One region of the Tardiphaga sp. P4_G1 genome, then DNA from elsewhere that is predicted to be linked to it. Evidence: riboswitches for the same ligand, from Rfam matches in the RefSeq annotation. Region 1 holds a riboswitch; each other region holds the start of a gene.
What was found. Region 1 has a riboswitch for cobalamin ahead of AC1DUY_RS19150 (TonB-dependent receptor). Riboswitches for the same ligand answer to the same signal wherever they lie in the genome.
Positions count from the first base shown of each region.

Region 1 (3,275 bases):
TACATCTCGTGAAAGGCACGGGCACCGCGCGCCGCCAGGAGCGTGATGTCGCGCTCCTTGTAAGACGACGGCAACTGCTTCGAGAGCGACCAGTTGTTGGTGACCTCGTGATCGTCCCACTGGCCGAAGATCGGGACCTGCGCATTGAAGGCGCGGACATTGTCGTCCAGCAGATTGTATTTGTGCGCAGCGCGGAATTCGTCGAGCGTCTCGGCGACCTTCGCCTTTTCCGGCACCGTGATGGTGTTTTTCCAGATCCTGCCGTCCGGCAGTTTCGTTTCAGGCAGGATCGGGCCGTCGGCGTAGATGGTATCGCCGGAATGGATCAGGAAATCCGGATTGTGCTTGCGCATGGTGGCGAAGGTGACCATGCCGCCGTCCTCGGCATTGATGCCCCAGCCCTGCCCGGCGACATCGCCGCCCCAAACAAAGGACACATCGCGGCGATCCGCTGGCGCCGTGCGGAAGCGACCGACGACGGGCTCGCCGACGATCTCGGTATGCGAGAGATCGCGGAATTTGACGCGGTAGAAGATGTCCTGTCCCGCGGGCAGATTGTCGAGCAGCAGCTTCGCCGTGAAATCGCTCTCGGGCAGCGCCGTGATAACCGGCAACATGCGCGCATTACTGAAGGATTCGGTCGTGGCGACTTCCACCATCATTTGCGCTGGTCTATCCGCACGCGACCAGATCATGCCGCTGCTCGTCCCGACATCGCCGGACTGCACGCCATGCGACACGACCGGACGATCCGCCGCGCGGCTGAGGTAAGGCATCGCCAGGAAGCTTGCGCCTGCTGCGGCTGAGTGCGCGAGGAAGCGACGACGGGATAAACGTAGTGCCATGGCGAACTCCTGATCCTGGCTCTGGCACCAGTGGCTCTAGGCAGATCGCTTGACGCTGCGATGACAGGTGATGCGCAATATCAACACCCGCCAAAGCAAGCTGCGAATGATTGGCAGCTTGATTGACACATTTGGAAATTTCACCTTAACGTGAACGCGACGGTTCCCTTCGGGGATCAAAAGGGAATGCGGTGAGGGGGATCCCCCGATTCCGCGGCTGCCCCCGCAACTGTAAGCGGCGAGCCTGCGCCAAGAGCCACTGGGTGTTCACCTGGGAAGGCGGCGACAGGCAGTGACCCGCGAGCCAGGAGACCTGCCGCCAGTCGTGGTCACACGCGAGCACATTGGGCGGGGTGTCCTGGTGGAAGTCACACTGCCTGTTTGAAAGCGGCGGGGCGACTTGGTTTGCGGTGACGTGCCACGTAACCGCGAGTCCTGTTCATGACCTCCGTTTCTCCCGTTGCATCGAAGCGACATACTCCCTTTCTTTATTCTGTTGCTCTCTCCTGCTTGTTGTGTCCGAGCGAAAGCTGGTCGCAAACCTCACAGTCGAGCCAGACGCTCGATCCTGTTGTCGTTCAGCCGTCAGCGACACCTCAACGCGCACGCCGCGCCACGAACGGCAATGCATCGCGCGCTGCGCGCTCGCGGCAACAGCGCAATGTCGCTGCCAATACCGGCGCGCCGGTTGCCACGCCGACAGGCGCTGTCTTCGCAGCGCCGACGCTCAACCTCACAGGCACTGCATCCACCGGCAGCCGCCTCGGCCTCACGCGCCTGCAGACGCCGGCCAGCGTCGAAGTGATCTCGGCAGAAACCATGGCCGAACGCGGCCAGCAGAACGTGCTCGACGCGGTGACGCAGAACGCCACCGGCATCACCGCCATCGGAGATCCGGGCAATGGCGGCGTCGCCTACAGCACCCGCGGCTTCTCCGGCACGGATTCGGTGAAGATACTGCTCGATGGCACGCGGCTCTATGTCGGCGCGGGCACCGTGAACTTTCCGTTCGACACCTGGTCCACCGAGCGTATCGAGGTGCTGCGCGGTCCGGCCTCCGTGATGTTCGGCGAAGGCGCGGTCGGCGGCGCGATCAACATCATCTCGAAGATGCCATCATGGATTCCGCGCAATCAGGCCGAGATATCGCTCGACAGCAACATGGAACGCCGCATCGCCGTGGACAGCGGCGGCCCGATCAACAAGGACGTCGCCTATCGCATCACAGCCACCGGCAACATGTCGGACGGCTGGGTCGACCGCGGCAACAGCTCGAACATAGCGCTGCATGCTGCCGTGCAGGTCAAGCAGACCGAAGACGTGGTCTGGACGATCTCGACCGACTACGGCGATCGCCAGCCGATGCGCTATTTCGGCACGCCGTTGATCAACGGCCAGTTCGATCCGGCGCTGCGCTTCAAGAACTACAATGTAGGCGACAGCACCATCCGCTGGCAGGATAGCTGGAATCAGGTGAAGACCGAGTGGCAAGTGGCCGACGGCATCTCGATCCGCAACACGTTGTACTACCTGTACAGCAAGCGGCACTGGAAAGAGCTCGAAAATTATGCGTTCAATCCGGCCACCGGCCTGATCGACCGCAGCACCTATCTGGAAATCTTCCACGACCAGCAACAGATCGGCGACCGCTTCGACGCCACGTTCAAGGGCCATGTACTCGGGATGGCCAACGAATTCGTCGCCGGCTTCGACGTCAACCGCATCGACTTCAAGCGCTCGACCAACTCGCCCTATGGTGGATCGTCGTCGGTCGACGCCATCAATTTCAATCCTGGCCTGTACTTCAGTCCCGATCCGCTTACGTCGGACTTCTCCAGCGTGACCAACCAGTACGCGGTGTTCGCCGAGAACCGGTTGTCGGTCACCGAGCAACTGTCCTTAATCGCCGGCGTTCGCCAGGACCAACCGACCGTCGAGCGGACCGACGTTCGCAATGCCGCCAACAGCTACAGCCGGGACTATTCTTCGACCAGTTGGCGCGCCGGTGTGGTCTACACACCGATCAAGGATCTGGCCTTTTACGGCCAGTATTCGGTCGCAGCCGATCCTGTGGGCGGCCTAATCACGGCGAGCAACGCCAACGCCAAATTCGATCTGGCCACCGGCAAACAGGTGGAGATCGGCGTCAAGCAGTCGTTCTGGGGCGGCCGTGGCGAGTGGACGCTGGCGGGCTATCAGATCGTCAAGAACAACCTGCTGACGCCGGACCGAACCGACCCGACACTGACACGGGTCGTGCAGGTGGGCCAGCAGTCTTCGCGTGGCATCGAGGCCTCGATCGGCGTCTCGCTCGATTATGGCTGGCGCGTCGACGCCAACACCGCGTTCGTGCGCGCGAAATATGACGATTTCATCCAGAACGTGGGCGGCATCGCTGTGAACTACGCCGGCAATGTGCCGTTCAACGTG
Region 1 is NZ_JBFUJU010000007.1:358,226-361,500, forward strand. Features, by position in the region: gene AC1DUY_RS19145 (alkaline phosphatase D family protein) at 1-845, opposite strand, end outside; cobalamin riboswitch at 991-1,180, shown strand; gene AC1DUY_RS19150 (TonB-dependent receptor) at 1,287-3,275, shown strand, end outside.

Region 2 (3,275 bases), on a different contig from region 1:
TCCACATTGGCGCCAACTTCGAGACCATTCGTTTCGGCGCGGGCGACGTTGATGTAGCAGCCTGTGGTTTGGGCAACGGGACACGAACCGGGGCTTCCCGTCGGCGTCACGAAGTTGATCAGATTGCTGTAGTCGTTCGAGAAGCCCGTCAGCGAGACCACCACGCGGCCGTTGAAAAGGCTCTGATCGACGCCGGCGTCGTAGCCGAAGCTTTGCTCCGGGCTGAGCGTCGGCGTGCCGTTTGCCGTTGAATACAGCTGGAACAGTGTCGGTGCCTTGGCGCCGGTACCTGCGCTGGCGTGGAACTTAGTGCTGGTTTCTGTAATCGTATAGGCGGCCGTGGCACGCCATGTCTCGAAGCGCCCGACATCCACGACGTCGTCCACGCGGCCGCCCAATGTGATGTTGAGACGTTCGCCTACGGGGACCGACCACAGCGCGAAGACCGAATTGGTATCTTGGCGTTTCGCCAGCGCGGGTGTGATAGCGGCCGGTATCGGCAGGATGGCGGTCGTGTAGGTCTTGGCTGTCTCGCTCTGCGTCTTGGCGCCGTAGATGAGCGAGCCAAATGCGCCGAACTTCAGGTTTGCCTGATATTCTGCGCCGAGGCTGTCACCATTGTAGTCGAGAATATTGGTCGTGGTGTTCTGCGGCAGCATGTTGGTGCGATAGGTTACGTCATAGTTCGAACGCTCGGTATGCGTGTTCGACACGGTGACATTATGCGTGAGAATGCCGCCGAATGAATCCAGTGAGGCGCGACCGTAAACGGTTTGAAGCAGGCGCGTGACATTTGAAGGCGTGTCGGGAAGCTGCACCGCTCTCGACGTCGGACTGAAAGTGCCGTCATAGGCGGCTCGCGTGAAGGATGACACGAAGCCGGCTTCCAGCCGGATGCCCTCGCCGGCATCGTAACCGATCCTGGCCGATCCGCCGACGCGATCAAAGCCGTCGCGTTCGAGATTGGGGTACAGCGCTTCAAACTGAGGGATGCGATAGCCGAAGCGCGAGAAACCGTTCGAATGCTGACCGCCACCTGTGAAAGCGTAGGACCACGGACCGTTGGAGCCGGTCAGCGATCCCTGCGTGACGACAGTGCCATAGCTGCCGGCTTCCGTGCGCACATTGACTTGCGCAGGGCCCGAGCCCTTCTTGGTAATGATATTGATCACGCCGCCCATGGCGTCTGATCCATAGAGTGCGCTCTGCGGGCCCTTCAGGACTTCGATGCGCTCCATCGCCGAAGGCGTGAACATGGCGAATTCGAAATCGCCGGACGCCGCCGTGGGATCATTGACGCGGATGCCGTCGATCATCACCAGCGTCTGGCCGGTGTTGCCGCCGCGCAGGCGGACATTGGTGGTGCCGCCAGGGCCGCCGGTTTCGGTGATGTCGAGACCGGGCACGGTGCGCAGCGCATCGACCAGCGAGCCGGGATTGCTGGTCGCAATGGTCTCGCCCGACACCACGCTGATCGAACTGCCAGTGCGATTGAGTTGTTCGGGTGCTCTGTCCGCCGTCACCACGATTTCGGAGAGCTGCTCGGCACTGGACTGCGCATGCGCAGCACTGTGAGAGCAGGACAGAACAACAACGGCCGCAGTGCCTGCGGCCAAATTCCGGATAGTCATTTAACCCCTTCCGTCGACCCACCGTCGAACGAGTGTGAAACTCGTTACCGGCCGGTCTCCTGGCTCGCGGTGGTCTCCCGGTCCGCCTTCCCGAATCTGCGATGCAAATTCAGTGGCTTTGTGGACCCGGAATGGCCGCTTACAGTTGCGGGGGCAGCCGCGGCATAGGGGATATTTCCCCGCACCGCATTCCCGTTTCACCTCCTCGCGGAGGCACCGATAACTGAGAGGACAGGAAGCACAGCGCGCCGCGCGGTGCAACAGTCATCGAAGACTTCTAGACTCTATTGCTCGTGCTGTAGCGCGGCGAGCACGTCGTCGGGGCGCTCGACCATCATCATGTGGCCAGTGCCCGGCAGAATCACCGTGCGGGCGTTTTTCAAGGCGGCGGCCAGGGTCTTGCCAGCCTTGGCGGGAGTCATCATGTCCCGCTCGCCGAGGATGAGCGTGACCGGGATTTCGAGCTGGGCCGCAGCAGTCAGCGCATTCTGGTATGTATTGCAGGCGTTGAGATCGGCGAACAGCACGCCCGGCTTCGTGGCTTCCAGCACGCGCTGCGCGCCGCTATGCATCCACAACCCCGGCGCGAGACTGCCGCCGAGTTCGGCGCGAAAGCCGAGCCCCCAGATCGACACCATGTCGATGGCGGAGTGCTGATTGGCTTCGGCATCCTTCAACAGATCCGGGCCGACGGTCATCGTCCCTGCCGTGCCCATCAGGTCGAGGCGCGTGACTTTACGGGGATGCCGCGCTGCGGTCTCCAGCGCAATCAGCGAGCCCATGGAATGGCCGATCAGCCGCGCAGTCTTTGTGCCCGCTGCCTCGATCAATGCTGCTGTCCAGTCTGCGAGATCGGCGATGGTCGTGAGCGCTTCACCTTGTGAGCGACCATGGCCGGGCAGATCCGGCGCCAGTACGGCGAAGCCATGATGCGCAAACCAGCGCGTATGCAGCGCCCATGTCGAGTGATCGAAGCCGGCGCCGTGGATCATCACGACCACGGGCAGGGAAGGATCGAATGCGCGGCCGCCATTCGCGATATAGGTCTCGTGACCGTTGACGGTGAGTTGCATCACTCAGCCCTTCTGCGAGATGCGCAGCGCCTGCGCGAGGTCATCGATGATGTCATCGGCGGCTTCGATGCCGATGGAGAGACGGATCAGCTCCTCGCCGATGCCGGCGGCCTTGAGCTGCTCGGCGTCCATTTGCTGATGCGTGGTGCTTCCGGGATGAATGACCAGTGTCTTGGCGTCACCGACATTGGCAAGATGGCTGGTCAGCTTCAGCGCTTCGATGAACTTGCGGCCGGCATTGCGGCCGCCCTTGATACCAAACGAGACGATGGAGCCGGCGCCGCGCGGCAGCAGGCGTTTCGCGAGTTGGTAATCCGGATGGTTCTCCAGCGACGGATGTAGCACCCAGTCGACCGCCTTGTTGGCCGTGAGCGCCGCCAGCACCGCATGGGTATTGGCCACATGGCGCTCCATGCGAATGCCCAGCGTTTCGACGCCTTGCAGCAGCTGGAATGCATTGGTCGGCGAGAGACACGCGCCGAAATCGCGCAGGCCCTCGGTGCGGGCGCGCATGATGAAGGCGGCAGCGCCGAACTGCTCGTCGAAGACGATGCCGTGATAGCCGGCATAG
Region 2 is NZ_JBFUJU010000005.1:58,478-61,752, forward strand. Features, by position in the region: gene AC1DUY_RS12995 (TonB-dependent receptor plug domain-containing protein) at 1-1,631, opposite strand, end outside; cobalamin riboswitch at 1,664-1,867, opposite strand; gene AC1DUY_RS13000 (alpha/beta fold hydrolase) at 1,916-2,704, opposite strand; gene AC1DUY_RS13005 (O-acetylhomoserine aminocarboxypropyltransferase) at 2,708-3,275, opposite strand, start outside.
Region 2: it holds a riboswitch for cobalamin, as region 1 does, so the genes downstream of both, AC1DUY_RS12995 (TonB-dependent receptor plug domain-containing protein) here and AC1DUY_RS19150 (TonB-dependent receptor) in region 1, are expected to answer to the same signal.

Region 3 (3,275 bases), on a different contig from region 1:
CGCAGTATCAGCGTCCGGCCTATAATCCGCAGCCGCAGTATCAATCCCAGCCTTTGCCGCCGCCGATCTCGGCGCCGCAGTCCTATCCGACAGCCCGTCCGGTTGCGTCGGCTGCTCCCGTCAGCGGGGGCGGCAACGGTATGTATACGCCGCCGCCCGCACGCGCGCCGATCGAAACCACCGGCTCCACGGCGCCGCGCTCGGTTGCAGCGACCAACGGCCTTGCCCGTGATGGCGGCACCTCGATCATCGTCGGCACCAGCGACACGCTCGACGGTCTGGCGAAGCGCTACAACGTCTCGTCGGCCGCGATCCTGCAGGCCAATGGCTACAAGGGTCCGCGCGCGCTGTCGCCCGGCCAGTCGCTGATCATTCCGCGCCAGGGCGCTGCGGCAACTCCGGCCGTTGCCGCTGCTGCGAGCAAACCTGCCGTCGGCGCATCGACCATGCATTTCGTCAATCGCGGCGATACGCTGATGAGCATCTCGCGCCGGAACAACGTGCCGGTCGCCGAACTCGCGCGCGCCAATGGTCTGGCGCCGACTGCCCAATTGAAGCTTGGCTCCAAGATCACGGTACCCGGCGCGCGTACGGCCAATGCAGCTCCTGTAGCAGCGCCGCTCGCTGCGCCCGTCGCAGCCGTGACGGCCGCTCCGGCTGGCGCGGTCACGTCCGCTGCCGTGGCCCGTGTTGCGTCTGCCGAGCCCGCACAGAAGGCCCGTCTGGCAAGTGCCACGACGACGCCTGAAGAAACCGCGCCGGAATCGCCGACTAAAGCCGCTGACGCAACCGGCGCTTTGCCGACGTTCCGTTGGCCGGTGCGCGGCCGCGTGGTCACAGGCTACGGCGCCAAGACCAATGGCAAGTCCAACGACGGCATCAACGTCGCCGTGCCGGAAGGCACGCCGATCAAGGCTGCCGAAGATGGCGTCGTTGCCTATTCCGGCAACGAGCTGAAGGGTTACGGCAATCTGGTCCTCGTTCGTCACTCCAACGGCTACGTCACCGCATATGCCCATGCGAGTGAGCTGATGGTGAAGCGTGGCGAGACCATCAAGCGCGGTCAGGTGATCGGCAAGTCCGGCCAGTCCGGTGAGGTTACTTCGCCGCAGCTTCACTTCGAGATCCGCAAGGGCTCGTCGCCGGTCGATCCGCTGCAGTTCCTCAACGGGGCGTAAGCGCAATCCACGAAGTGTAGTTCGCATTTAAGCAAGCCCGGCCTCGTGCCGGGCTTGATACGTTTGATCCCGGGGCTGCGGCCCACTCCAGCTCCGGAATCTTCGACGCGCTGCTGCGAGTGGGCAGCTTGCGCACGCAAGCTCGGTTGACTGCCGCGCGATGTTGCCCATATGTGAACATGTCGTGGTTCTTCGGGAAGGTTTGCCCGAAGCTAAGAGGGAAGCCGGTGAGGCGTTAAGCCAAGGCCGGAGCTGCCCCCGCAACTGTAAGCGGTGAGCCGCTGTCCATTAAAGTCACTGAGACCTGCAAAGGTTTTGGGAAGGCCGGACAGCAGCATTGACCCGCGAGCCAGGAGACCTGCCTCGACAACATAAACGTCCTCGGGCGGGGTGTCCCGGTGGTGCGGTTGCGATTCCGCGACTGCCGTCGTGGAATCCAGACGTGTCACTTTGGCCTTTTGCCCCCAATCATTGGGGTTAAGCCATGTCTACTGTGTCAAAGTCTACTTCTTCCAAGTCTTCTGCCAAATCTACGTCCTCGCTTCCTGTTGCTACATTGGGAACGTCACGGATCGGTCCGCGGCGTGAGCTCAAGATGGCGCTGGAAAGCTATTGGTCCGGTGCAATCGACGAGAATGCGCTGATCGATGTCGGCGTCGGGCTGCGTGCCGCAAATTGGGCGCGTCAGAAGTCGCTCGGGATCACGGTCATGCCGTCGAACGACTTCTCATTCTACGATCAGGTACTCGATACCAGCGTCATGGTAGGCGCCATTCCGAAGGTCTATGGCTGGAAGGGAGGAGACGTTTCCTTCGCGACCTATTTTGCCATGGCACGTGGATCACAAGGCGCCGCGCATGACGAGGCCTGTACACACGGCTCTCATGCGCATGACACGTCGCAAGGCGTACCAGCACAGGAGATGACCAAGTGGTTTGATACCAACTACCACTTCATGGTGCCTGAACTGGCGCAGGATCAGACCTTCAGTGTCGCATCGCGCAAGCCGATCAAGGAGTACGAGGAGGCGAGATCGCTGGGTTATCAGACACGACCTGTGCTAGTCGGGCCTGTGACCTATCTGAAGTTGGCCAAGAGCGCGGATGCGTCATTCGATCCGGTGACACTGCTCGACAGATTGCTGCCCGTCTATGTTGAGGTGCTCGGGGAATTGGCCGATAGCGGCGCCGAGTGGGTGCAACTGGATGAGCCATGTCTGGTGCTCGATCTCGACGCGCCGGCCCGGCAGGCGCTGCAAAAGACATATGCGGCTTTTGCCGAAGCGGTTCCGCAACTCAGGATCATGCTGAACACCTATTTTGGTGAGCTGGGCGACAACCTCGATCTGGCCCTGTCGCTTCCCGTCGCCGGGCTTCATCTCGATCTGGTCCGCGCGCAGGACCAGTTCGATGAAGTCGCTGCGAAGGCGCGGAAGGACATGATCCTCTCGCTGGGCGTGATCGATGGCCGCAATATCTGGCGGTCCGATTTGTCCAGTCTGCTCGATAGTCTGGAACCCATGGTCGATCTCCTGGGGAGGGATCGCGTTGAGCTCGCGCCGTCCTGTTCGCTGCTACATGTGCCGATCGATCTCAGCCTTGAGACTGATCTCGATCCGGACGTCAAAAGCTGGCTGGCTTTTTCGATCCAGAAGATGGAAGAGCTGGCCGCACTTGGAGCAGCGCTGGCTGGCAGCCGCGCTGATGTCGCTGCAACGCTTGCCGCGTCGGACGCCGCGGCGGCTGCGCGACTGGCATCGTCGAAGATCCACGATCTTGCGGTCGCCAAACGCGTCGCCTCTGTGGACGCGACAATGCGTCGTCGGGGCAGTGACTTTGCCACGCGCGCTGCCGAACAGCATCGACGCTTCAAGCTGCCGGCATTCCCGACAACGACCATCGGCTCGTTTCCGCAGACCGCGGAAGTGAGAAACGCACGCGGGGCCCATGTCAGGGGCACACTCAGCGATGCCGCCTACAAGACGTTCCTGCAGAACCAGACGGCGAGGGCGGTGCGCTGGCAGGAGAATATCGGTCTCGATGTGTTGGTGCACGGCGAGTTCGAGCGCAACGACATGGTGCAGTATTTTGGTGAGCA
Region 3 is NZ_JBFUJU010000001.1:608,197-611,471, reverse strand. Features, by position in the region: gene AC1DUY_RS03010 (peptidoglycan DD-metalloendopeptidase family protein) at 1-1,178, shown strand, start outside; cobalamin riboswitch at 1,347-1,558, shown strand; gene metE (5-methyltetrahydropteroyltriglutamate--homocysteine S-methyltransferase) at 1,663-3,275, shown strand, end outside.
Region 3: it holds a riboswitch for cobalamin, as region 1 does, so the genes downstream of both, metE (5-methyltetrahydropteroyltriglutamate--homocysteine S-methyltransferase) here and AC1DUY_RS19150 (TonB-dependent receptor) in region 1, are expected to answer to the same signal.